2 linked regions of the Acaryochloris sp. CCMEE 5410 genome follow. Each later gene encodes a partner of the first gene's protein in a complex. Links are inferred from orthologs where the notes say so. Each region holds a gene or a part of one and is shown on either strand. Other genes may lie near its edges.

Region 1 (10,799 bases):
GCGTCTCAAAGGCCATAGATGGATCTGCTTCGCTCTCTTCCCCTGGGGCTCTACCTGGAACAACCCCGAACTTGGTTACATCGGCTTGACCCTAGAGTAAAACTAGCTTGGCTGATGATGTTCCTGCTCACCCCATTGCTGGCAGATTTACCCTGGCGGTTTGGCTTAGTCTTGGGACTGATTCTCCTAACCATTTCGGCAACCATTCCATTACGGGTCTGGCGCAAGCAAATTGGCTGGTTATTGTTGTTATGTCTATTAGTTTGCAGTATTACCACCCTAATGCCTGATGGCTTAGCAGTGTCCTATCAACCCAGACTCCCGAAGCAAGAACTAGCATTTACACAAGCCCCCACTACTCCCCCAGAAGACTCCCAACCCTGGTATCAACCCCTGATCTTCTGGCAGGGTTCAGAAGACAATCTTCCTCCCACCCTCCCTCAGCCCACAACCTATCAATATGTCCTCTTTCATCGTGGCCCCGTTAGAATCACTCGTCGATCCTTAGAATTGGGGTTACGGTTGGGGACTTGGCTATTCACCTTAATCTACGGAACAACCCTATATCTCTTGACAACGGCCCCGGAAGAAATAACCGTTGCCATTGAAGTTCTATTGCAACCCTTAAAGCGGTGGCGTATTCCTATCACTGAAGTCACCCTAACCTTAACCCTAGCGCTTCGCTTTATGCCCCTAGTTCTAGAAGAAATTCAAAATTTGATTCGAGCCATTCGGACTCGCGCCATTAATTGGAAAAAACTAGGGGTTCGGGGCGCCTTTCAACTCTGGCTGATGTTAGCGGATCGCCTCATTGAAAATTTGTTTTTACGAGCAGAGCAAGTGGCTAGTGCCATGACCGTACGGGGGTTTACCAGCCCAAACCACCACCAAGTCAGATGGCATCAACTCCGAATTCGGCTAATGGATCAGTTGGCGTTAGTTTTAGTCGTCTTGGTTTGTGGCTTACGGATCTGGGTCGGAACGCTTCCCTAAATCAATACCGTTAATATCCGACATGGACGAATTAAAGCCTTGGTATTGGCGATCGCAGCCACTACTCGAACGTAGCGGTACAGATATTTTTGCAGCCTTATTTGGAGAACAAGGGATCGCAACCCTGCTCGAAAGCCCTTATCCCCATCCCCTCGGTCAATACTCCATTTGCGCAGGTGGCCCTCGAAGTGAGGCTGGCGATTTACGCTTATGGACACCAGAATTAGGGCGAATCTTACCGTTCTTGGAACACCAGCTACAACTTAAAAAGCCTTTAGCCCCAGATGGAATCCCTGATGACTTGCCCTTTCAAGGTGGGTGGTTAGGGTGGCTGGGGTATGACCTCGCTTGGGAAATCGAACGTTTACCCCACCTTAAACCTGATCCCCTGCCATTCCCTGTAGCCTTTTGGTATGAGCCTGAAAACTTTGCAATTTTGGATCATCAACAGCAAATCCTCTGGCTTGCAGCCAGCGATCCCCACCATTTAGATCACCTAGAACACCAGCTAGCATCCTACACTCCACATCCAATCATTCCATCATTTAAGGCAATAGACTTTCAGTTTGTGACAAATCAAGTTGAGTATGAAGCGATGGTACGACAGGCCTTAGCCCATATTCAGGCTGGAGACATTTTCCAGGCCAATCTCTCCACTCGTTTTTCGGTCAAGGCCGACGCCGATCCCTGGCAGCTCTACCAGCAACTGCAAACGATCAATCCCTCACCCTTTGCCAGCTACTGGCAAACTCCATGGGGATCGGTCGTCAGTTGTTCACCAGAACGGCTTGTTCGACTCAAAGGGACACAAGCCGAGACCCGCCCAATTGCCGGGACTCGCGCCCGGGGAATCACCCTCGAAGAGGATCAACAATTAGCTCATGCCTTAAAGAAGAACTTAAAAGAAAGAGCTGAGCATACCATGCTGGTGGATCTTGAACGTAATGACCTCGGTCGAGTCTGTAACTGGGGATCAGTTGCCGTAAATGAATTTCTAGTCCTTGAATACTACAGTCATGTAATTCATCTAGTTAGCAATATTGTTGGTACCCTACAACCCAATCGTTCTGCAGTTGAGCTGATTCGATCGGTCTTCCCAGGAGGAACCATTACTGGCTGCCCTAAGGTTCGTTGTATGGAAATTATTGAAACGTTAGAACCTTACCGCCGGAGCTTATTTTATGGTTCCTGTGGGTATTTAGACTATCGGGGGCAGCTAGATCTGAATATTTTGATTCGAACCTTATTGATTACCCCTATACATCCTCCTGGCAGCTCCCCTAACCGGTCTATCCCGTCTTCTATGATTTGGGGACAAGTGGGGGCTGGGATTGTGGCCGATAGTCACCCTGAACAGGAATGGTTAGAATCCTTGCAAAAAGCCAAAGCGCAGGTGGAAGCCATTCAAGCAATGGACTCGCAAATCTAAAGTGATTATGTATATGTCGTTTCTTGGGAATGTGCTGTGTAACGGGTTTAGTGAAAGGACAAGCAAATCTATTCAAAAAACAGTCGACATTTCGCAAAGGACGTCCAGTATAATAGACGACAATTTCAGAGTTACTAGACTTGGCGAAATTCACTAAGAAAGGACAATCATCCTTGAAAAGTGAGCGATCTTTTTTTACTTTGACAAAATAACCTCAGCTATTTCAATTCACTCCATTCTCAAGATCTATACCCAAGGGAAAAACTGACATTGCTTAAAACTGCCCTATTCTTTAGAAACAAAGCTATTTAGACAGGACCCACAGCATTGTTCTAGGGAGTAGTTATCGTTCTATAAATCACTCCTACTGCTTTGGCCTCTCCCTTACATGCGAATGATCACTGAAACGTATCTAAATCATCCAACTTTTGGTCTACTCTACAGTCTTTGTGTGATTGATGCTAAGAGTGCGTTGTACACCACGCTTTATGCCCAACGGTTATTTTTTTTAGTTTCAACATCTGCAGAGCAGTTAGAGTTTTCTCCCATTACTCGACAAGAGGCTAAAGTCGCCGTAGAAAGTCGTCTCAGACTCCTTAGGCGATCGGGTACTCGCCAAGACTACGACCAACTTCAGCTTGTTCACCAACAAACTTTTCAATAATGCCTTCTCCGCAGCCATTGACCCTCACGGATCGAGTCATCTCCATTCAACGATCCTTGCCGGGATCCGTTCGCCTGATTGCTGTATCCAAATATATGCCGACTGCATTGATCCGAGAGGCCTATGATGCAGGTTTACGCGACTTTGGCGAAAGCCGGGTACAGGAAGCGATTCAGAAACAAGCAGAGCTACAGGATCTCTCAGAGCTCACTTGGCATCTCATTGGCCACCTTCAAAGCAATAAAGCCAAACTAGCGGTTCGTCACTTCGACTGGATTCACTCGGTAGATAGCTTAGCTTTAGCCCAACGCCTCAATCGGCTGGTTGCATCAGAGCAGAATTCACCTCAGTTATGTCTTCAAGTCAAACCTCTCCCAGATCCTGGCAAATTTGGTTGGACGTTTGCTGGTCTTAAAGCCGATCTACCTGCGTTAAAAGCCTGTGCCCATCTTCACTGGCGGGGATTAATGACGATATTACCGATGGGGTTATCGAGCCAGGAAATCTTAAATGCTTTTCATGAAACTCAACAGTTAGCTCAAGACATTACCCAGCAGTCCCCAGAGGATTTCACCTTACATGAGCTGTCCATGGGGATGTCCAATGATTATCAGTTGGCTGTTCAGGCTGGCGCCACAATGGTTCGAGTAGGCCGTCGTCTTTTCGGGGATCGGCCTCGGCCCTAAGCCATCCTTCTATATGGTGAGGCTGATGGCTTAACTCTGAACGCCATAGACAAGAAGGTCTTCACAAGTTTTTCCTGGGCGAATCACTATTCTATTCAAAGAGACCGTATCTATCTGAATGACAATGCGAATAGGAAGCCTCTGTAAAAGATGACAATTTCATAGGTTATGTAAAGGAAATGATTTCTTAATTTAAACTTTAGTTTCAACACTCGAATTGCTGATTTGCAATTAGATCATTGATGTATAATTCAATCTAAATTTTCCATACCATGGGATTTGTCGCAAAGAGCTGATTTTTTCTATAAAGATCAATCTTGGTAATTAAGGCGACAGTGGTATTGACAAATCAAACAAATCCAAGTTTGATGAGAAGATCTAAATTTAATAGAGATCTTTACGAATAAAATTCCTTGATGACCTTAGATCGAACTATTGCTCGGTCTTCTTGAAATCAGGTTCTTCATACCCTCAAAACCTTCATAGATGGAGCCCAACTCGTGAGCAGTTTATTTGGCAGATTAAAGGATTTCGTCGGCATCCCAGAGTCGGATGACGATTATGATTACGTTGATGAATATGACGAAATTCAAAACGATGGGTATTCGGATCATTCTTATTCAGCAGAGTACTCCGAAGAACCCGTTGAAGTGGGTGAAGCGTTGAACAGTCAATCTGAGAAAGAACAGGGGTCTCAAGTGAATTCTAATACTAGCAATGTTGTAGGTATGCCCGGTGCCAGCCGCTTATGGGGATCTACCACTGAGGTTTTAGTGATGGAACCACGAGCATTCGAAGAAATGCCCCAAGTGATCCAAGCTTTACGTGAACGTAAGTCTGTGGTTCTCAATCTAACGATGATGGAACCTATTCAGGCTCAGCGAGCCGTGGATTTTGTAGCAGGTGCAACTTATACCATTGACGGCCACCAAGAGCGTGTTGGAGATAGCATCTTCCTCTTCACCCCCAATTGTGTTCAGGTCAGCACCCATCTGGGTGTCGTTCATGAAGCACCTACTACACCTCATTTTTCACGTCCTACAACCACTGCATCTTGGAAAAATGATATGCAGATGAACCAGGCTATTGCCCAGTAAATAGCCATCTCTGGCTACTTTGGGGTTTTCTCAAAACTCAATACAGCAAGGAATCTCGACTAAGCTTTGGTAGACTGGTGCATTGTTTCTGCCATCTTCAGCTTAGGGGTATTCTAGTGAGTCAGTTTCGCGATCAGCTTGGCATCATTGGTGGTGGCGTTATGGCTGAAGCCATTTTGTCACGACTGCTTTCCCAAAAAATCTGTTCGCCAGAGCAGATTCAAGTAAGTGATATTTCCAAAGAGCGATTAGAGGTTCTAATCGGTCGCTATCAGATTCAGGGATCTACCCTTAATGATGCGGTTGCCTCCAACGCTCAGGTCTTGGTGTTGGCCATCAAACCTCAAATATTTCCAAAGGTCGCTGATCCCCTCGCATCGTCCATACCCGCTGGATGTTTAGTCCTTTCTATTTTGGCGGGGGTAACTTTGGGGACGTTAGAAGCAGCTTTTCCAGGATCCCCTGTGATTCGAGTTATGCCAAACACACCGGCTACAGTTGGGGCTGGAATAGCTGCGATCGCAGCAGGTAACCATGCGAATCAAACGCACCTAGATCTTGCTCATCAGCTTTTTAGCGCCGTTGGCCAGGCGGTTACCGTACCTGAATCATTAATGGATGCAGTCACCGGGCTATCGGGATCAGGGCCAGCTTATGTTGCCTTGGTGTTGGAAGCTCTTACGGATGGAGGCGTTTCGGTCGGTTTGCCTCGCCCCATTGCCAATCAATTAGCCCTGCAAACCCTTTTGGGCACGGCCAAATTAGTGGATGAAACGGGACTACATCCTGCCCAACTCAAGGATCAGGTTACGAGTCCAGGTGGTACGACGATTGCTGGGGTTGCGGCTCTAGAGCAAGCGGGACTTCGATCAGCCCTGATCAAAGCTGTTCAGGCTGCTTATCATCGCTCCTGTGAGCTCGGCCGAGGCTAAATCAAAATTGCCAGCTTCAACATTATGGGGATTGTAAGGCCGGCGCTGTTAACTCGAAGGCCAAAAAATCAGCCAGCCAATTTTTGATTTGATAGGTGGCTTGGCAATCATCCTCGTTGTATTCAACAATCGTATCGAGGAAATCGCGATCGCCCGTAGAAAGCCACTCACTATACCAGTAGATGGACTGGGCTCCATTCGCTTCGCTATTGCGCCATTGAAACCCTAGCCATCGCGCGATCAATTTCAAGGTATAACTTTCTACAGGCAGCACAACCGTGTGGGTCACATGAGCGTGCAAATCAATAAATCGCTCCAATAAAGGCTGAATGATCGTATCGGGGTTACCATACAAGGCTGCTAAGCGTTCAACGGTTTGAACTTCGTAGGCACAAAAATGGTAAATCGGTGCTTGGGGATAGGCCAACACTAAATCCAAGAACTGCTGCCATGCCTGCTCTTCCTGGTGAGGTTGATCGGCTAAGAGGGGATAAAAGATCTCGGTTTGGTTTTCTCGATCGACGACTAATACCCCATGCAGATAGGCCAAATTGAGACTGGGTTCTGCTTCGATATCGAAGTAGAGTTCGATGGGAGCAGGGGAAATTTGGGTGGCTATTGCGCTAACTTCACTGGCCGCAAACACTACAGGAGCCTGCTTAGCAAATGCCTGGGCCTGACAAATGAGTTTGTTAGCAACCTCTCGACCAAATCCCGTCACCTCAGCCAATTGGGTGGGATTCGCAATCGCTAAATCTTCTACGGTCGCTAAATTATGAGCTTGGAGGATGGGATAGCGGCTGGGGGTAACCCCTGGTAATAAGGATAAATGTTGATCTTGTTGAGCAATTTGATAGCAGTGGGATAGCCATCCACACAAGCTGCAGCGATTACTGACAATAAAGACCTCGGGCTCATGTTGGGTTTGGATTATCTCGACAAGTTCCAGAAGTAATTGATCTAGCTTCGGCTGATTAATGGGCAGGTTAACGGCATAGAGCCCTCGTTCCCGCAGGTACAGATAGGACTCCTCTGGCCAAACCCCTTGTATGGTCGCCAGCAGATAAGCATGAAAGGTTGCCAAGATTTGATATTCCAGCTTGGGACGTTTACTCAGGCGAATATCCGTCGGCACATATTGCCAATCTCCAAAATCTGAGGTTCCCTCGGTTTTAGTGAGGAGATCGGGAATACTTTGATAGGCAACGCCATTGCCTTGATCCATCCAGAGAACGCCCCGCCGAATATAGGGAGCGCCAGCCTGCATCAGGGCTAACGTTGCATGGGCCCCTGCTTGCCAGTCATATTTGGGATAGTCTGGTTGAACCCAGGATTGACGCGCGAAAAAGGTCTGTTGATGCTCAAGGCGATCCTGCCGAAGTTTGTTGAGAAAATCGCTAGGCGCAGACTTATGAGTTTTGTCTTCATAGACATCCAGATACGCTTGTCGATGACAACGCTGGTAACTCAGTAATAATTGGGCGGTCAGCAGCATGCAGACACAATAATGGATTTCCCTGAAGGAATCTTAACAAATCCTTCTGGTCAGCCGATAAATTCCCTTGACTGATATCGAGCAGCACAATAGGCTGAGAGCGATGTAATGGATACCGATGTTGTCGTGGCTCAGGTTATCTTTGAGGATGTCTATAAAAGTTTTCCGGCTCGTAAAGGTGATCGCACAGCCAATCCCACGTCCGTTGACCCCAATTTAAGTTCAACAACCTCCACTCAGCCTAAATCTAAGGACGATACCAAAAACGATACCGTTACCGTATTGCGCCGCATCAATTTTTCTGTTGAAGATGGGGAGTTTATGGTGCTGGTGGGTCCCTCAGGATGTGGGAAAAGCACGCTCTTACGCCTGATTGCAGGATTAGAGGACTTAACTGGGGGCAGTATCAGGATTGGCGATCGCAAAATCAATCACCTCCCCCCAAAAGCACGAGACATCGCCATGGTGTTTCAAAGTTACGCCCTTTATCCCCACATGAGCGTCTATAACAATTTAGCCTTTGGTCTCCGTCGTACCCAATCCCAGCGAGACCCTAAACGGCGCTCTATTTCTGCATCCCTACGCAGAAAACTAGAGTCTGGCTTAGTATCCGCGACCCGAATATTACCCAAGCCCTTCAGATATCGTTCCAAACGAGAAAAATTAATTGAGCAGACCGTCCATCAAGTTGCCGAAATCTTACAAATTGAGACTTTACTGGACCGCCTGCCCAAGCAACTCTCCGGGGGACAGAAGCAGCGAGTGGCTCTGGGGCGTGCCATGGCCCGTGATCCCCAAGTTTTTTTAATGGATGAACCCCTATCTAACCTGGACGCCAAGCTGCGAACTCAAACCCGAGCCCAAATCGTCAAACTCCAGCGACAACTCGGAACAACAACGGTCTATGTCACTCATGACCAAACGGAAGCCATGACCATGGGGGATCGAATTGCCGTTATGAATGCTGGGCAAATTCAGCAAATTGCTAGCCCTTTAGAGCTGTATAACCAGCCGATCAACCGATTTGTAGCCCAGTTCATTGGTTCTCCCCCTATGAACTTTATCTCCGTCCAGGTTCAATCGTCTCGAAACTTACAACATCCACAATTCACCCTCACCCTGCCAGAAGTGTGGGAAACGGTCCTCCAGAATTATCAAGGCCAAACCCTAACCTTAGGGATCCGCCCAGAACATCTGGATCTGGCATCCTCCCATTCCAGCAATATTCCCACCCAGGTCGAATTGGTTGAAGCCTTAGGCCATGAGACCTATCTGTCTTTACAGTTGACCCAGAACCATCAAATGCCCCAATCACCGGTCCCATTAATTGCCCGAATCAATCCTTATCAGCAAGTCAGCCTTGGCGAGCAGTTATGGTTCTCAGTTCAACTAGATAAGATTCATCTGTTTGATCAACAGACTGAAGCGGCAATCCGCCCTAGCCAATTACCAGCCCCAACCCATTAGTTTTAGCTCCTTTCCCATCGGTACTTTCTTTGACTCTGTGTTGTTGAATACGGAACTTGAAACGGGGTTCGATTAAGTTACCTCCCAGCATGGCCATACCTTACTTTTGGATGATGTGAAGCAAGTCGTTTGCTCGATAGGGCAGCTAACGCACCTGGGAACAATAGTAAGGAGAAGTTTAGTCGAGGGGGAAACAGAGCATGTCAATAACCATTAACCAAGCTAGAATGTGTACTCACTCAGAAGGGTAATCCTGTGTTTGTCCGGTTAGCCAATCAACACCGTGAATTTGTTCGAGACTTAGTCATGAACCTCCAAGCCCTAGCTATTGTGCTAGAACGTCGAGGATACGTGGCGTCTTGCTATACCTGCGGTGGCCAAATGAACAGTGCCTCCTTCATGGTGAGTTTAGGAGAAAATCATCTGATTCGGTTTTTAGTGTCCGACTATGGGATCACCTGGACCGAAATGCGAGATGACCGTGAACTCATGAAGTTGGAAGGGGCTGAAGCCATTAGCCAATTGCAAGAATTAGCCAACTTAATCAAATATGAGCAACCCGCCCAGAGCCCATCGTCTGTGCTGGCCGAGTCATAATCCTTAATTTATTCACCTCATTTGTCAAATTTGTCCCCATCTTGGACTTGTTCAGTCGATGATTTAGTCCAAATTCGTTGGTGAAATGTTACGCTGTATACCTAGTTAGCAGGGGGTAAATTGTGTAGTCATCTTGATCATTCAAGATTGACTCAATGGCAAACTGTCATGTTTCAATTACCACCCATCGAGGTTGCACTGTAACGTATGACCACTGCGAGTTCTGGCTGGCAACACCAGTTTATTCAAACTAATAAGATTCGGCTCCACTATGTCACCCAAGGTGAAGGCGATTTAGTTATTCTTCTCCATGGATTTCCTGAGTTTTGGTACTCTTGGCGGTATCAGCTTCCGGTTTTAGCCCGTCATTTCAAGGTTGTGGTTCCTGATCTACGGGGGTACAACGATTCAGACAAGCCGTCGAGTGGCTATGATATCGACACCCTCAGCGAGGATATTGTTGGTTTAATCCAGAACTTAGGTTATCGCTGTGCCCATATCGTTGGTCATGACACGGGCGGAATGATTGCCTGGAACTTGGCTCAAAAATTTCCCCAATATTTGCAGAACTTAGTTCTCTTGAATGCGCCTCATCCCCAGCGATTATTTCGAGAGTTTTCTAGCAACCTTGATCAGCTTCGCCGGAGCTGGTATCTGTTGGCTTTCCAGATCCCTGGGCTACCGGAATGGTTGATTCAATCCAATCTGCGCCAATTTCTCCAGGATTGGTTCCAGAAACAAGCCATTCGCAAAGCGGCCTTCTCTTCTGAGACCTTAGGGATTTATCAGGCTGCCCTAGAAAAACGCGGGGTCCTGTCTGCCGCGATTAACTATTATCGGCAGTTGCTGTCTCCCCAAGACTGGTTATCCAATTCGGATCGCAAACTATTGCCCATCCAAGTCCCTACTTTGGTGTTGTGGGGAGAAGATGACACGGTTTTAAGCCCCAACTTAGCACTGGGCTTTGAGCGGTTTGTACAGGCCCCATTTCGCCTCAAGTTTGTTCCTGAATGCGGCCATTGGATTCAGCAGGAAGTCCCCAAAATTGTGAATCGAGAGCTACTAGATTTTCTGCGTCAGAGTAAGCCCGCTTTTAGTTAGATTAAAACCTTTTTAGCTAATTGATTGGACTCAAGAAGCTATTTCAAAACAATGGATCGACAAGAAGCCTTACTTGCGTTGACTCAAGCAGGTCTTAAAGCAAATTACGCTGAAGGTCCTACCGGTTGTTTCCTAGGTGGAGAAAGTATACAAAGTAAGGGAGAGTTTTCCATTTACACTAATAGCTTTATGATCTGGAAAAACTCTGAATCTTGGGTTGCTGCGCTTCCTGGTTTAGGAAACACGGATATTGAAATTGAATGCTCTACCCTGAAAGAAGCGGTTGAAGCTGGGCGTAAGCACAGAATCGGGGATGTATGGCTCAAAGAAAAACGGGT
Region 2 (14,051 bases), on another replicon or contig:
AATAAGGATGACTTACAGTTAGAGGTATGGAGATAGTCTGGCTCTCAAATGAGGGTTTGTATCTCTCTCCTGCGTTGTTATTTGCACCTCTGAATCATGAGTTCTGACCCTTCCGTAAAGGATGAAACTAGCACCAACCCTGCCGACGTGACCAGTGTCGGGCCAGCTGCGCCTACAAATGATGTCGCTCCTGCATCTAAACCTACAGATAGCTACACCAAGTTAGCGATGAGGAACATGGTTCGTAAAGGCAGACGGTCGTTGCTGGAATTTGGACTAACTACAGTGGGGGTATTAGCCTTGTTGATTGGGCTGTCCTATCTGACTCGTTAGCGAATCGTCTCAAACCACATGCAAGTTGACGTCCATATTCAGTGGGATCTTGAAGACAGAGCCATCCCATCTTCGTTAGTAGAGAATGTGCTTAAACAAGCCCATCAAATTACAGCTGTGACCTGGCAATCTTGGTTTCAGCACTGGTTTGAGTATTTGCAGCCTGGTATTTCTCCGATCCAAACCTATGAATTGAGCCTACTGCTCACGGATGACGCGGCGATCCAGAATTTGAATGCAACCTATCGGCACCTAGATCGCCCCACAGATGTGCTGGCCTTTGCAACCCTTGACTTAACCGATCAGCCGATAGATTTGTGGTCAGAGATGCCTGTGGAGCTCGGCGACATCATTATTTCGGTAGAGACTGCAGCGCAGCAAGCACAAGAGCAACAGCATCCCTTACAGCAGGAGCTAGCTTGGTTAGCGACCCATGGATTGTTGCATCTATTGGGGTGGGATCACCCGACCCCTGAATGCCTCCAAAATATGTTGGCGCAGCAGCAATCATTAATCAATCTCACGAATGTATCGGCAGCAACTAGCTAGACCTAGAAGAGTTTGTTAGAACTGTGGGTAACCTAAACCATAGTGAGTGAGAAATACTTCTCTGATTAAGCAATAGACAATTTAATCCTTGATTCAGACCCATCGCTTTCAGATTTATTGCAGCCATGCCCTTTGCGGTCGTAGTGTAGAATCGTTAAAAAGATTAAATTTATGTCAAATAAATCTATAATCTCTTCACAAAGTAGCACTGAGCCTGAACCAGCGCGGCTTAAGCGTGAGCTGTCATTCAAAGTCGCTCATAATCTATTTGTGAGTTTTAAATATGCCTGGGCCGGATTGAGTTATACCTTCCAAACTCAGCGTAACTTTCGGATTCATACCGTGATCGGTAGTGTGGCCTTAAGTATGGGGTTGTCCCTTCATCTTGAACCTGTAGAATTGGCTGTGATTGCCTTGACCAGTGGTTTAGTGCTGGTCATGGAGTTACTAAATACCGCTTTGGAAGCGGTTGTTGATCTAACAGTGGAGCGGACTTACCATGAGTTGGCCAAGATAGCCAAAGACTGTGCAGCCGCAGCTGTTTTAGTATCAGCAATGGCAGCAGTGGTGATTGCTGCATTTCTAATTATTCCGCCTTTTCTAGCTCTCTTTCAGGCTTAAAACGCGTTTTGATGTGATGACAGCGCTGTTTGCAGTCAGGTTTATAGCTGCAAAGTAGGATAAACACGCTAAGTTGGAGAGATAACTTTCTCTTGGGACAGGAGCGCAAGCCTTGCTACTGGTTGTTGATAATTACGACAGCTTTACTTACAACCTGGTTCAGTATTTGGGAGAACTCGCCACTGAATTTGAAGTGGCCCAAGATATTCAGGTTTTTCGCAATGATCAGATTACCCTAGCCGAAGTTGAGAAGCTCCAGCCCGATGCAATCGTTATATCTCCAGGGCCGGGACGGCCTCAAGATGCTGGAATTTCTCTAGAGCTGATTGAGCAATTGGGTGCAACCGTACCGATCTTGGGAGTCTGTTTAGGCCATCAGAGTATTGGCCAAGTGTTTGGTGGCGATATTGTGTCTGCCCCAGTGCTGATGCATGGTAAAACATCCCCTATCCGTCATAAATCCACGGGGGTTTTTTCCGGGTTAGATAATCCTTTTACCGCAACTCGGTATCATAGTCTGGTGATAGAGAAGGAAACCTGTCCAGAGGTCCTAGAGATTACGGCTTGGACTGAGGACGGCACGATTATGGGGGTGCGTCATCGGAACTATCCTCACATTGAAGGCGTCCAGTTTCACCCAGAGAGTATTTTGACGACATCTGGGAAACAACTGCTCAAGAATTTTCTGAGCCACCTTCCTACCGATGGCTAATACTGATCGGGTTTCACAGGACATACATTCAGGGATACATCACAGAGAACTATGAACCGTCGCCGCTTCATGCACTATGTGCAAGCAGGATTGATCACCAGCTTGGGAACTGGTCTTGCCACCCATTGGCAGTCTTCATCCGCCCAAGCCGCAGGCTCTCTGAGCATTCGTTGGCTAGGCCATACTTGTTTCTTATTCTCAGGCAGCGGTATTCAGGTATTGGTCAATCCTTTCCGTCCTGCGGGTTGTACGGCTAAATATCCGTCACCCCAAACGTCGGCCAATATTGTTCTTATTAGTAGCCGACTGCTGGATGAAGGGGTGGTTGAAGGTTTACCCGGAAGACCCAAGTTATTGTTTGAACCGGGGGCTTATAAAACCAACGGTTTGCAGTTCCAAGGTATACGGACGCTCCATGATCGGGTCAACGGCTATCGGTTTGGCACCAATGTGGCTTGGAAGTGGATTCAAGGGGGGGTAAATGTGGTTCACTTAGGCGGTATTGCCTCTCCCATTAGTGTAGACCAGAAGATCCTAATGGGGCGGCCGGATGTGCTACTGATTCCCGTGGGTGGCAGTGCAAAAGCTTATAACCCAGAAGAGGCAAAGGCTGCGGTTCAAGCCCTCAACCCTAAAATGGTGATTCCGACCCATTACAAAACGGCTGCTGCTGACGAAAGTTCCTGTGACCTGCAGTCGGTGGATGCGTTTCTTTCCCTGATGCAAGGGGCTACCATTCGACGATCTGGTGGGAGTGGTCTAACGGTTAGTTCAGGTAACCTTCCCAGTTCCGGTCCTGTTATTCAAGTGTTGAGTTATTGAGCTAGATCGGTGGCGTTTAGTAGCCTATACCGTTGCCTTAATGCTGCATGGGTATTGGAGGAAGAATCATCTATCATTCCCTGGAGTGTTGATGATGTGTTCTTATCTCTTCAGTGGGTGTCCTAGACAGCCCTAGAGGAGGGTATGCCTTGTAGCAATTCATCAAAAAGGGACGACTAGAGATTCCTTAGGGTTAAGGAGAGATTTGGCTATGGTTTGGTTGTTTCTCGCGGCTTTGTGGGTAGGATAAGGCGCTACTCTTGCCCTTTATTCTCTAACTTTATAATTTTTTCTAACTTGCGTTTCTATTGGAATCACGTATGGTGGGCACAGAGATTGTTCGAATACTCAATTCCATTGGCATAACATCTCTGCTAAAGACGATACTTCTGAATTCTTCTCCTTGATTTTTTATGTCTGCTATTCCTGACTTTTTAAGTCATCTCAATCCTTCCCAGCGACAGGCAGTGGAACACTTCTGTGGTCCGCTGTTGGTGGTAGCGGGGGCTGGATCGGGTAAAACTCGAGCCTTGACCTATCGCATCTCTAATTTGGTGATGCGCCATCAGGTTAATCCCGAAAATATTCTGGCTGTGACTTTTACGAATAAAGCGGCTCGGGAAATGAAGGAGCGGATTGAGAAATTATTTGCGGAACAGCTGGCCCAGCAGGATCACGGCAAAGCCCTAGAATTGTTAGCACCTCAGCAGCAGACAAAGTTGCGATCGCAAGTCTACAAAACCATTACCAAACCTCTCTGGATTGGCACATTCCATAGTCTTTGTGCCCGCCTGTTACGGATGGAAATTGAGAAGTACCAGGATGAGAAGGGCCGTAAATGGCAGCGTAATTTCTCTATCTTTGACGAATCAGATGTCCAGAGTCTGATCAAAGATATTGTGGTCAATCAGCTCAATCTCGACGACCGTAAATTCCAGCCTCGTTCCGTCCGCTTTGCTATTAGTAATGCTAAAAACCAAGGCTGGAACCCCCAAGAGCTAGAAGCCAATCAACAGGATTTTCGCGGTCGCGTGGTAGCCCAGGTCTACAGCAAATATCAAGATTCCCTAGCTGCCAATAACGGCCTGGACTTTGATGATCTGATTCGGGTGCTGGTGCAGCTGCTAAAACAGAACGGCCAAGTTCTGGGCTATTGGCACCAGCAGTTTCGCCATATGCTGGTGGACGAATACCAGGATACTAACCGCACCCAGTATGATTTGCTGCGGTTACTAGCGACCAACGGCACCGATACCCGCAACTTTAAGGATTGGGAGCATCGCTCTATCTTTGTAGTGGGTGATGCTGATCAGTCCATTTACTCCTTTCGGGCAGCAGATTTCAAAATCCTGATGGGATTTCAGCAGGATTTTGGCGATGGCCTGCCGGATGATGACACGCGGACGATGGTGAAGCTAGAGGAGAACTATCGGTCTACCGAAAACATCCTCCAAGTGGCCAATGAACTCATCGATAACAATACAGAACGCATCGACAAAATTCTTAAGCCGACTCGGGGTGCGGGAGAACCCATCTACTGCTATCGGGCGGATGACGAGCTGCATGAATCCGATTTTGTCGTGCAGCAGATTCGGACTCTAGAGCAATCCCACCCCGAACTGAGCTGGGGCGATTTTGCCATTCTCTATCGAACTAATGCTCAATCTCGGGCTTTTGAAGAGGGCTTAGTCCGTTGGAGTATTCCCTATACGGTGGTCGGGGGACTGAAGTTCTACGATCGCCGGGAAATTAAAGATGTTCTTGCCTATTTACGCTTAATTGTTAATCCGGCTGATACGGTCAGCCTCAAACGGGTGATTAATACACCCCGCAGAGGGATTGGCAAAACCACCTTAGATCGCCTTATGAATGCAGCCCAGGAGCTAGGAGTGCCCTTATGGGAAATGCTGACAGAAGAGACGGCAGTCAAAACCTTAGCTGCTCGTAGCGCCAAGCCAATTTTGCAGTTTGTGGAAATGATGCGGCATTGGCAAGGGCAGGTGGAAACCCAATCTGCAGCCAATATTATCCAGGGGATCTTAGAAGATTCGGGGTATGTTCGGGACTTAAAAAATCAGGGAACTGATGAAGCGGATGATCGAATTGGCAATGTCCAGGAATTGCAAAATGCCGCTTTACAATATGCAGAAGAGAATACCGATGAGTCTCTCCCTTCTTTTCTCGCTAATACGGCCTTGGCCTCTGATTTAGATGATTTAGATGAAAAAACTACGGTGTCACTGATGACATTGCATGCAGCTAAGGGGTTGGAATTTCCCATCGTCTTTTTAGTTGGCCTAGAACAAGGACTGTTCCCTAATTTCCGCTCTTTAGAAGATCCTGCGGCTATCGAAGAAGAACGCCGTCTTTGCTATGTTGGCGTTACTCGGGCTCAAGAAAGACTCTTTATTTCTCACGCACGAGAGCGACGACTCTATGGTTCAAGGGAGCCAGCGATGCCTTCACTGTTTCTATCAGAGCTGCCTCGAGATCTCTTACAGACTAATTCTTTATCGGCCATCCCGTCTGAGTCGCCCCATTCTGCAATGGGCCCAGGGACTAAAAAGAAAAAGATGCCCAATACCCATGCCATGGATTGGGCGGTCGGTGATCGGCTTGTTCATCGCGGGTTTGGACTAGGGGAGGTGACCCATATTTTTGGAGGTGGGAATAAAATCTGCTTAGCAGTTAAATTTCCAGGGATTGGCAAAAAGATTATTGACCCGAATATCACGGTATTGGATCGGGTGGAATGAAATCGAAATTCAAGTTATGGAGATACGAACATAACGAAGTATGCGCTTGATCGTTTTTGATTTTGACGGCACCCTTGCCGATTCCCTTGGCATATTTATCGAAGCCACCAATCGCCTAGCTAGAGATTTTCGATATGAACCTCTATCTCCGGTTCAAATCGAGCTAATGCGGAAGTTAGGGATTCAAGAAATTGCTCAAGAATTAGGGATTCCCAAATGGAGATCCCTTTGCTATTTGCAGCGTTTTCGGCAGGAGCTGACTCATAGTATTGACGATTTATCGTTAGTCGAAGGCATCGAAACCGCCCTCCATAATTTGAAGTCTGAAGGTTATCGTTTAGGGATTGTTACTGCTAATTCTCGCAGGAATGTTGAGTATGTTCTTCAGAAATATGCTATCGATCATCTCTTTGAATTTATTTATGGTGGTCAGATTCTATCGGGGAAGAGACGGACGCTAAAAAAATTGGCTAGACTCAAGGCCACTGACCCTAAAGAATTGGTTTATGTGGGTGATGAAATTAATGATGTGAAGGCAGCTAAACAGGTTGGTTTAACTAGTATTGCCGTTTGTTGGGGGTTTAATGACCGAACAGTTCTTGCGGAGAAAACCCCTAATTTTTTACTGGAGCACCCTGATCAGATTCTTCAAAGCCTGAGTCAAGGGCATCTATCGCTTGAGTCTGCCTAGTGAAGGGTTGGCAGACTCTCTCAGGCTTATCGGTGGATTTAAAAGTGCAGATGGGTATGCTGGAAAAGCAGCCTTACCTTCCTCCACTATGAGTAATTCCGTTGAAACCGCTAGCTTCCTGGAAGATTTAGATCGAATTTCTCAAATCCGCCAGGAAATTGCCTCCCACCTATCCAGCATTGCCGAAACCTTAGAAGATGCTGAACGGGCTGGAGAATCCGCCTCTGGATCATTGCAGCTTCAACAAGAAATTGAAGACGTGAGTGTCGCCTGCCGCAACTTAAAGCAGGGAGTTTTCCGGTTGATGGTTCTAGGAGATATGAAGCGAGGGAAAAGCACCTTCCTCAACGCTTTGATTGGAGAAAACTTACTGCCCAGTGACGTCAATCCCTGTACAGCCCTGCTGACCATCTTGCGATATGGTCCCGATAAAACTGTAACCGTCCACTTCAATGATGGTAAATCCCCCGAACAAATTGACTTTGCTAGCTTCAAAGACCGCTACACCATTGACCCAGAAGAAGCAAAGCAGCTAGAAGAACAAAAGCAGATTGCCTTCCCAGATGTGAGCCATGCCGTGGTCGAGTATCCGCTGCCGTTGTTAGAGAAAGGGGTTGAGATTGTCGATAGCCCAGGCTTAAACGATACGGAAGCCAGAAACGATCTCTCCCTAGGTTTTATCCAAAACTGTCATGCCATTCTGTTTGTACTGCGAGCCACTCAGCCTTGCACCCTGGCTGAACGTCGCTACCTCGAGAACTATATTAAAGATCGGGGATTGTCGATCTTCTTTTTGATTAATGCTTGGGACCAAATTAAGGAAAGTCTGATTGACCCCGATGATCCAGACGAATTGGAAGATGCTACCCGCAAACTCCATAAAGTCTTTCATGCCAACCTGGCAGAATACTGCCAAGTCGATGGCTATGACCTCTATGAAGAGCGGGTATTTCCCGTTTCAGCCTTGCAGGCTCTCCGCAAGCGAGTGAAAGATACGGATGCTAACTTAGAGGGCACCGGATTTCCCGACTTTTTGGCCTCACTGAATACGTTCCTGACTCAGGAGCGCGCGATCGCAGAATTGCGGCAAGCCCGAACCTTGGCTCGACAAGCTCTCAACCGAGTTCATGATGCCACAAATCGACGGATTCCCCTGTTAGATCAGAGCGTTCAGGAATTAGAGCAACGCATTGAGTCCGTCGAGCCGGAATTTGAGGATTTGAAAGAAATTGGTGAGAACTTTAGAGAAGATATTCATCGGATGCGAGATCAGCGATCGCGTTCGATTGCCGATTCATTTCGCACCTATATATTCGATTTAGAGGCAACCTTTGATCAAGACTTCCTCAAATATCAACCCCCTGATCTAGAGTTGCTGGATCTATTTAGTCAAGGACGCCGGGAAGCCTTTAACGCTGCTTTTCAACAAGCCTTTCAGCAGTATGTCAATGATAAGTTCTTTGCTTGGAGCATCCGCGCCGAGCGGGACTTAAAAGATGCCTTCGAAGAACTGTCTAAAAGTGCTGAGCAATACGGTAACTCTTATGCCAGAATTACCGACCGAATTACCGAAAAATTGACGGGGCAAAATATGAATGCTCGCGGTCCCAAACGTCAGTCCAATGATAACGTACCTGGATGGGCTAAATGGGCAATGGGTTTATTCTCCCTCGCCTCTGGCAATATCGGCGGGGCGGCAATGGCCGTTACGGGGTTTGACTTCCAGAGCATTATGCTCAACTTCTTCACCTCTGCTGGCATTGCCCTGATTGCTTCATCCGTCTTTGGCATTATGTTGGGGCCGATTACTTTTGCATTGGTGGGATTAGGCATTGGGGCGTTGCAAGCGGATCATGCCCGCAAACAATTGACCAAGGCGACGAAAGAAGAGTTTGTGAAATGTCTACCCCAAATTGCCCAGGAAAAATACCAGCCCATTTATAGCTCGGTCCAAGACTGTTTTGATGCCTACAACCAAGAGGTGATGCAGCGCTTGCAAGAGGATATCCAGTCTCGCAAACAAGAGTTAGACAACCTCCTAGAGCAGAAAAACTCACGAGAGATCGATCGCCAAACGGAAGTTGCTCGCTTAGAGAATTTAGAGCAGGCCGTCTCTACCGACTGTGAGCTGATCGAGACGGCCTATCAGAATCTATTGGCTACGGCATAACGCTGGTGTTGATTCAGAATGCAGGCCTTTTTCAGTTGAAACGGTTCTTTCCTGCCAATGCTGTTTGGGCTAGCGTTCTACCGCACCTAAAATCTTGAGCGTCTGTCGTTCAGCGTCAGTTAATCCAGTGGCCCCTGAAATGTTCATGCCTTCATACAATTTCGGGGGCTGCAGGGTGTGCAAGCATGTTCCAGTGTGCACATTCCAGACTCGGACCGTTTCGTCCATTCCGCCACTGGTGATGATATTGCCTTCGGCTGCAAAAGAAACTGAGAAGATACCGTCAGAATGACCTCCCAGCACTTGGATGCATTCCCCTGTCTGTGCTTCCCAAATGCGAACTGTGCGATCAAAGCTCCCACTTGCGATAGCCTGACCATCAGCACTAAAAATTACAGACAAGACAATGGCCGCATGCTCATTCATATGGCAGAGACATTTACCTTGCTCCAGATCCCAAAGTTTGACGCTTCCGTCATTACCCCCCGTCACCAGTAAAGACTCCTGGGGATGGAAGGCAACGGACCAGATCCAATCTTCATCACTCAGGGTTTGAACGCAAGCGCCTGAGGCCAGATCCCAAATCTGGACACTATTCAATCTTGACGTAGCCAGGTATTGCCCCGAAGGACTATAGGCCAAACCCAGCGCATAATGTTCTTCTCCCACCAGGGTATTCAGCAATTCCCCAGTATGAACATTCCATAGATGGACATTGTTGTCTCCACCAGAAACAGCTAATACGTCTCCATCGGGTCTTAGCGCTATATCCCAGCACCATTCGCCTGGCATTCGAAAGGTATTTAGGCAAATCCCATTCGTAGAATCCCAAACCTTGATCTCATAAGAATAGGTTGCACTCACCAACACTTGACCATCGGCACTGTAGGCCACTGATCTTACCCGACCAGAATGGCCTTCCAGATTTTGCACACCTTGACCCGATTGGGTATTCCAAAGTCGTACCCCCCGATCATTACTCCCACTCGCAACTATCGTGTGGGTTGGACTATGAGCCACTGACCACACATAATCGTTATATCCATTCAGACACTTCAGCAGTTGTCCCGTTTGCACATCCCATACCCGCACCGTTGAGTCTTCACTTCCACTCGCCAGGCACAGATTGTCTGGATGGAACGCCACCGTAGACACCCGTGATGTATGGCCTTGCAAGCATTTCAAGCACTGACCTGTTGGCAGATCCCAAATTCTGACGGTATTGTCGCCGGAACTACTTGCCAATAATTGGCCATCAGTGCTAAAGGCCACCGAGAAGATTTGGGTTGTGTGGCCCTGGAGGATTCTGATCCGTTTTGCTTGATACACATCCCAGAGCTGAATTTGCCCATCACTATAGCCCACAGCTAATTGTCGATCATCGGGACTAAACGCAAGGGGAGATTCTTGACTAGTGACGTCTGGGGGCAGACACTGTCTGCGATTGGATGACATATGCCAAAGACTGACCTGACCATCAAGATAGCCAATCGCCAATTGATCGCCACTGGAATTGAAGGTCACGGATCGAGCGGACTGTCCTTCTGCATTCAAACTTTGAATGCAGGCTTGAGTGCTGATATTCCAGATCTTGACACTGCCATCTTGGCTAGCACTGGCCAAAATATAATCTGGGTCAGCCCCAGTTTGAGGCTGAAAGGCCACCGACATCACTGCCCCCGTATGCCCTTTCAAAGTCTGGATGCAACTTCCTGACTTAACATTCCAAACCTTAATGGTGTGGTCAACACTACAGCTTGCAATTAAACAACCATCATCGCTAAAGGTGATAGATAAGATCAGCACCTTGTGACTGGATAAGGTCTGCTGATGCTGGTATCGCAGGAAATCATAGAGTTTGATGTTCCCAGTATCAGCAACGGCCAAACAACTTCCATTGGGACTATAGGCAAGACTAAAGATACTGCCTAGGGTTTCAGAAAATAGGGTTGATTCTAAGTTGGCATGGGCAAAATTGACTTGGTGGAGTTTGACTTCTCGTAGATCTGCCTGCTGGATCGTTAAGTGAGATAAATCTAAGTTGCAAAAATCTGCCTGACAAAGTCGCAGTAGATTCAAAATATTCCCTACCGCATAGGTGAGTCTATTTTGAGCATGAGTTTGCAGACTATTTAAAAGGTGTTTGAGATGTTGTTCTAGCTGGCCTTGGTTGGGATAGGTTTCTAAGAGATGACGAAAAATAGGCTTAAGAATCAGTCGAATTTGAGCTTCTCGTAAATAATCTTTGGATTGCACCAGGACCAACGGATATTGATGCAGATCATCCATTTGATCCCCAACGAGTTCATGACTTACATGAGAAATTAAATTCTCGGTTACGTATTCCATGACCACGGGTTGCAATGTAAAACCAGCTGGACGGGTCTCGTTCGGTAAGACTTTTTCGATCAGCGAGCGACGACCCAGAAACTCCAGAGCTTCAAGCAAGGTCGTAAAGGAAGGCAAACTGATAACATCACTAGCGAGTTGTTGGATAGTGGCAGGTTCACGATAAATAGCCAACCAGGTCATCACTTGTCGTTCTAGCGCAGATAATCGCTCAAACTGTTGATCCAACAGCCGACGAATCCCATTGAAAGCCATCGTCCCTTGCTGAATAAACTCAGTCACATTCCCTGAAAACACATCCTGAATGGATGTAGCGGCAATCTTTAACGCTAGAGGATTACCTTGATAAGCCTCGATCAGCGAGGTTGTTTCTGAGGCTGAACCTGATAGCCCTTTACTCTTGAGAATTTCGTAGGCAGCCGTAGTGCCTAATCCTTCTAACTTAAAGACACGGACGGGTAAATGTGTCCCCATTTGGATGGCAACTTCTTCTGGCAATTCGCGACTGGTCAAAACCAGACAACTGTTATGGGCAACCTCACCAATTCGTTGGAGAAGTTCACCATACTCTTCATACATGGGTTGATAACGCCCAAATTGACCACTCTGAAATAAACTTTCAACATTGTCTAAAACGATTAGACATCGCTGTTGCTGTAAATACTGAATAAGAACTGAAATTCGTTGAGATGGTGTGTTGGGTAATTTAGGTAAGCTTTGATTGCATAAGTTGAGGATTAAGTCTGCTAGTAACTCCATCACCGGGGGCATATTCTTGAGGCTTCGCCAGAGTACATAGGCAAACTGACTTTGGAGCTGTTGGGCTAACTTCACGGAGAGTGCTGTTTTACCGACCCCTCCAATTCCTAACAGGGTAATCAAGCTACATTGATCACCTAATATCCATTCCTGAAGTGTGGCTAATTCTGTTGACCGCCCCCAAAAGGAAGATACATTTACTGCCTCTCCCCAATCTTGATATACACATTCCTCATTACTGGTGTTAGGGGACAGAACAAAGTTGGGTAATGGATGTAACCCAATATATTCACTGAGTGCAATTTTGAAGTTATTTTTAGATACTTTTGTGTTTAAAACATTAGATAGCTTCTGCCATAAATGAGAACCCACCTTTTTGATATAACCGACTTCATAGCCAGTGCTATCAGCGATTTGACGGTAGGATTGTCCATGCCAACATTGGGAGAAAACATGAATCTGGGGCGTAAGCACAGAATCGGGGATGTATGGCTCAAAGAAAAACGGGTCAAGGACAATAGATCCTGTACCCGAATCAAAAACTTGTCATGAGCCTAACATCGCAATTGCCAACCGTACTAGAGCATCACGAATTTCTAGAACAGGTCGAAGCACTCAAAGAATCACCCAGCCTGAGTCAGATGGTTTATATCGTTCTGCAAATGGGTTTGTATTTGGCTCGATGGCTTCTGGAGGATGAACTCTCACGGCGAGCAAAACAGTATTTGAATGGCCTAGGTGTAGCACCTGCGGAACCCGCTTGCACTCGAAGGGATGGGAATCTCGTCAGATGCAGACACTGGTGGGAAATATTTACTGAAAGCGACGGGTGGGTCGTTGTCCAAAAGGGTGTCCAGGTAGTCTATCAGCTCCTCTGGACCAATCCATTGGGATTACCTCTTACCAGCACAGCAGTAAAGAACTGGTGCGTCTAGGCTGCTTGTTAAGTCTATTTATGCCCTATGAACTGGCCAGTTGGATGCTGAGTCAGTGGAGTGGTTTATCCGTCAGTTCATCAAGCTTGTGGAATTGGGTGCAAGTCATGGGCAACAAAGCTTATCAGGAGCTAGAGGCTCAACTCAAAGCTCAAGCATCAGGTGAACAGGCTCCTAGTGAAGCGATTTCAGAGGTGTTGTCTGCTCTGCCTTTGGCCATTGCTGCTGACGGTGTGATGGTGCCCTTTCGCCCCACTCCGAAAACCCCCAAGGGAAAATCCAGTGGCGAGAAGTTAAAGTCGCTATCTTAGCCCGCCTGGGAACACGGCTCACCCGAGCTAAAAGAGTGTCCCCCAACTACTGCGTCGAAGACTGGTAGCAGTATTGGGCGATATCGACCAGTTCATCCCCTTACTGCAACTCGAAGCCCGCAAACAAGACTTTGAATCGGCCCCAAGCGTCATCTGGTTGAGTGATGGGGGCGAGGCTTCTGGCGAGTCTACCGCACCTTGTTCTCTCACTGTGCTGTGGCAGTTCTCGATTTTTTCATGCAGCAGGCCATCTTGCACGAGCAACAAAGTGATGTTTGGGGATGTTCGCTCTGCTCAAGCCCAAGCCTGGTTTCGGCGCTGGCGACACCAATTGCGACATGGGCAACACCTATTAGTATTGCGGTCCTTGACGATGTTGATTCACTCACAATTGTTTACGGGCAAATCTTTTACGACGTTGCTCCAGGTACAGGCTTATTTCCAGCGCCATCTGCGACACATCCAATATCGCCACTTTGAACAACTACAGATACCGCTGGGGTCAGGAATGGTCGAAAGTGCTTGTAAGTGGCTGATTCAACAGCGCTTTAAGGGGGTTGGTATGCGCTGGAGTGAGGATGGTTTCAATCATCTACTCATGCTGCGGCTTGCCTGGGTCAATCAACGGTTTGACTCCCTATTCCCAGGGGTAACCATTCCGAAGTCTAAGGCATCCCCGATCCATTAGCTACGCCCTGAATCTGGATATCACTGAGACTCTCACTGGTATTGATCTTTTGTTGAATGTAATTGAGAATCCGAACAGCATCCTCTGAATTTGAAAGCACGATACGTTTTTAGAGAGGAAAAAAGAACTTGCACTTTTAATCTCTCTTATGGTCTGTGAATATTTCTGGAGAGTCAAATAATTTACCCAGCTTTTTGTGCTCAAAAGAGGAGATATCTATCTTGGCTGCTTTGCGTAAAGCTCAGAGCTGTCATGATTAAAATCGTATTTATAAAAAGTAGAGCTACAAGCTAAGTTCACGTGCATTAAGACTTTTGAGTGGGAAAACTAAAGTCAATAACGCTATCTATTCGTC

What was found.
Region 2: the proteins of ON05_RS04275 (region 1) and ON05_RS26815 are in contact, whole or in part, in a solved structure (PDB 8RP0), measured with the Escherichia coli proteins. The link is inferred for Acaryochloris sp. CCMEE 5410 from one-to-one orthologs.

The regions. Positions count from the first base shown.
Region 1 is NZ_AFEJ02000001.1:966,520-977,318, forward strand. What follows is about bases 277-3,218. They hold ON05_RS04275 (anthranilate synthase component I), read left to right. Parts: upstream 277-1,015; coding sequence 1,016-2,422; downstream 2,423-3,218. Other genes in these bases: ON05_RS04270 (energy-coupling factor transporter transmembrane protein EcfT), read left to right, coding at 277-993; pipX (transcriptional coactivator PipX), read left to right, coding at 2,817-3,086; ON05_RS04285 (YggS family pyridoxal phosphate-dependent enzyme), read left to right, coding at 3,086-3,218. Outside these bases: more of ON05_RS04270, read left to right, coding at 19-276; more of ON05_RS04285, read left to right, coding at 3,219-3,772; ON05_RS04290 (cell division protein SepF), read left to right, coding at 4,273-4,869; proC (pyrroline-5-carboxylate reductase), read left to right, coding at 4,986-5,801; ON05_RS04300 (TM0106 family RecB-like putative nuclease), read right to left, coding at 5,824-7,296; ON05_RS04305 (ABC transporter ATP-binding protein), read left to right, coding at 7,405-8,763; ON05_RS04310 (DUF1815 family protein), read left to right, coding at 9,019-9,360; ON05_RS04315 (alpha/beta fold hydrolase), read left to right, coding at 9,568-10,461; ON05_RS04320 (hypothetical protein), read left to right, coding at 10,513-10,799. UniProt on the Escherichia coli protein: Part of a heterodimeric complex that catalyzes the two-step biosynthesis of 4-amino-4-deoxychorismate (ADC), a precursor of p-aminobenzoate (PABA) and tetrahydrofolate.
Region 2 is NZ_AFEJ02000002.1:1,290,250-1,304,300, reverse strand. Bases 603-3,415 are described here. They hold ON05_RS26815 (aminodeoxychorismate/anthranilate synthase component II), read left to right. Parts: upstream 603-1,615; coding sequence 1,616-2,215; downstream 2,216-3,415. Other genes in these bases: ON05_RS26810 (MBL fold metallo-hydrolase), read left to right, coding at 2,267-3,037; ON05_RS26820 (diacylglycerol kinase family protein), read left to right, coding at 1,054-1,503; ybeY (rRNA maturation RNase YbeY), read left to right, coding at 603-882. In the rest of the region: ON05_RS26830 (DUF3285 domain-containing protein), read left to right, coding at 97-333; more of ybeY, read left to right, coding at 352-602; DNA helicase PcrA, read left to right, coding at 3,451-5,793; ON05_RS26800 (HAD-IA family hydrolase), read left to right, coding at 5,834-6,484; ON05_RS26795 (dynamin family protein), read left to right, coding at 6,573-8,654; ON05_RS26790 (NB-ARC domain-containing protein), read right to left, coding at 8,724-12,236. UniProt on the Escherichia coli protein: Part of a heterodimeric complex that catalyzes the two-step biosynthesis of 4-amino-4-deoxychorismate (ADC), a precursor of p-aminobenzoate (PABA) and tetrahydrofolate.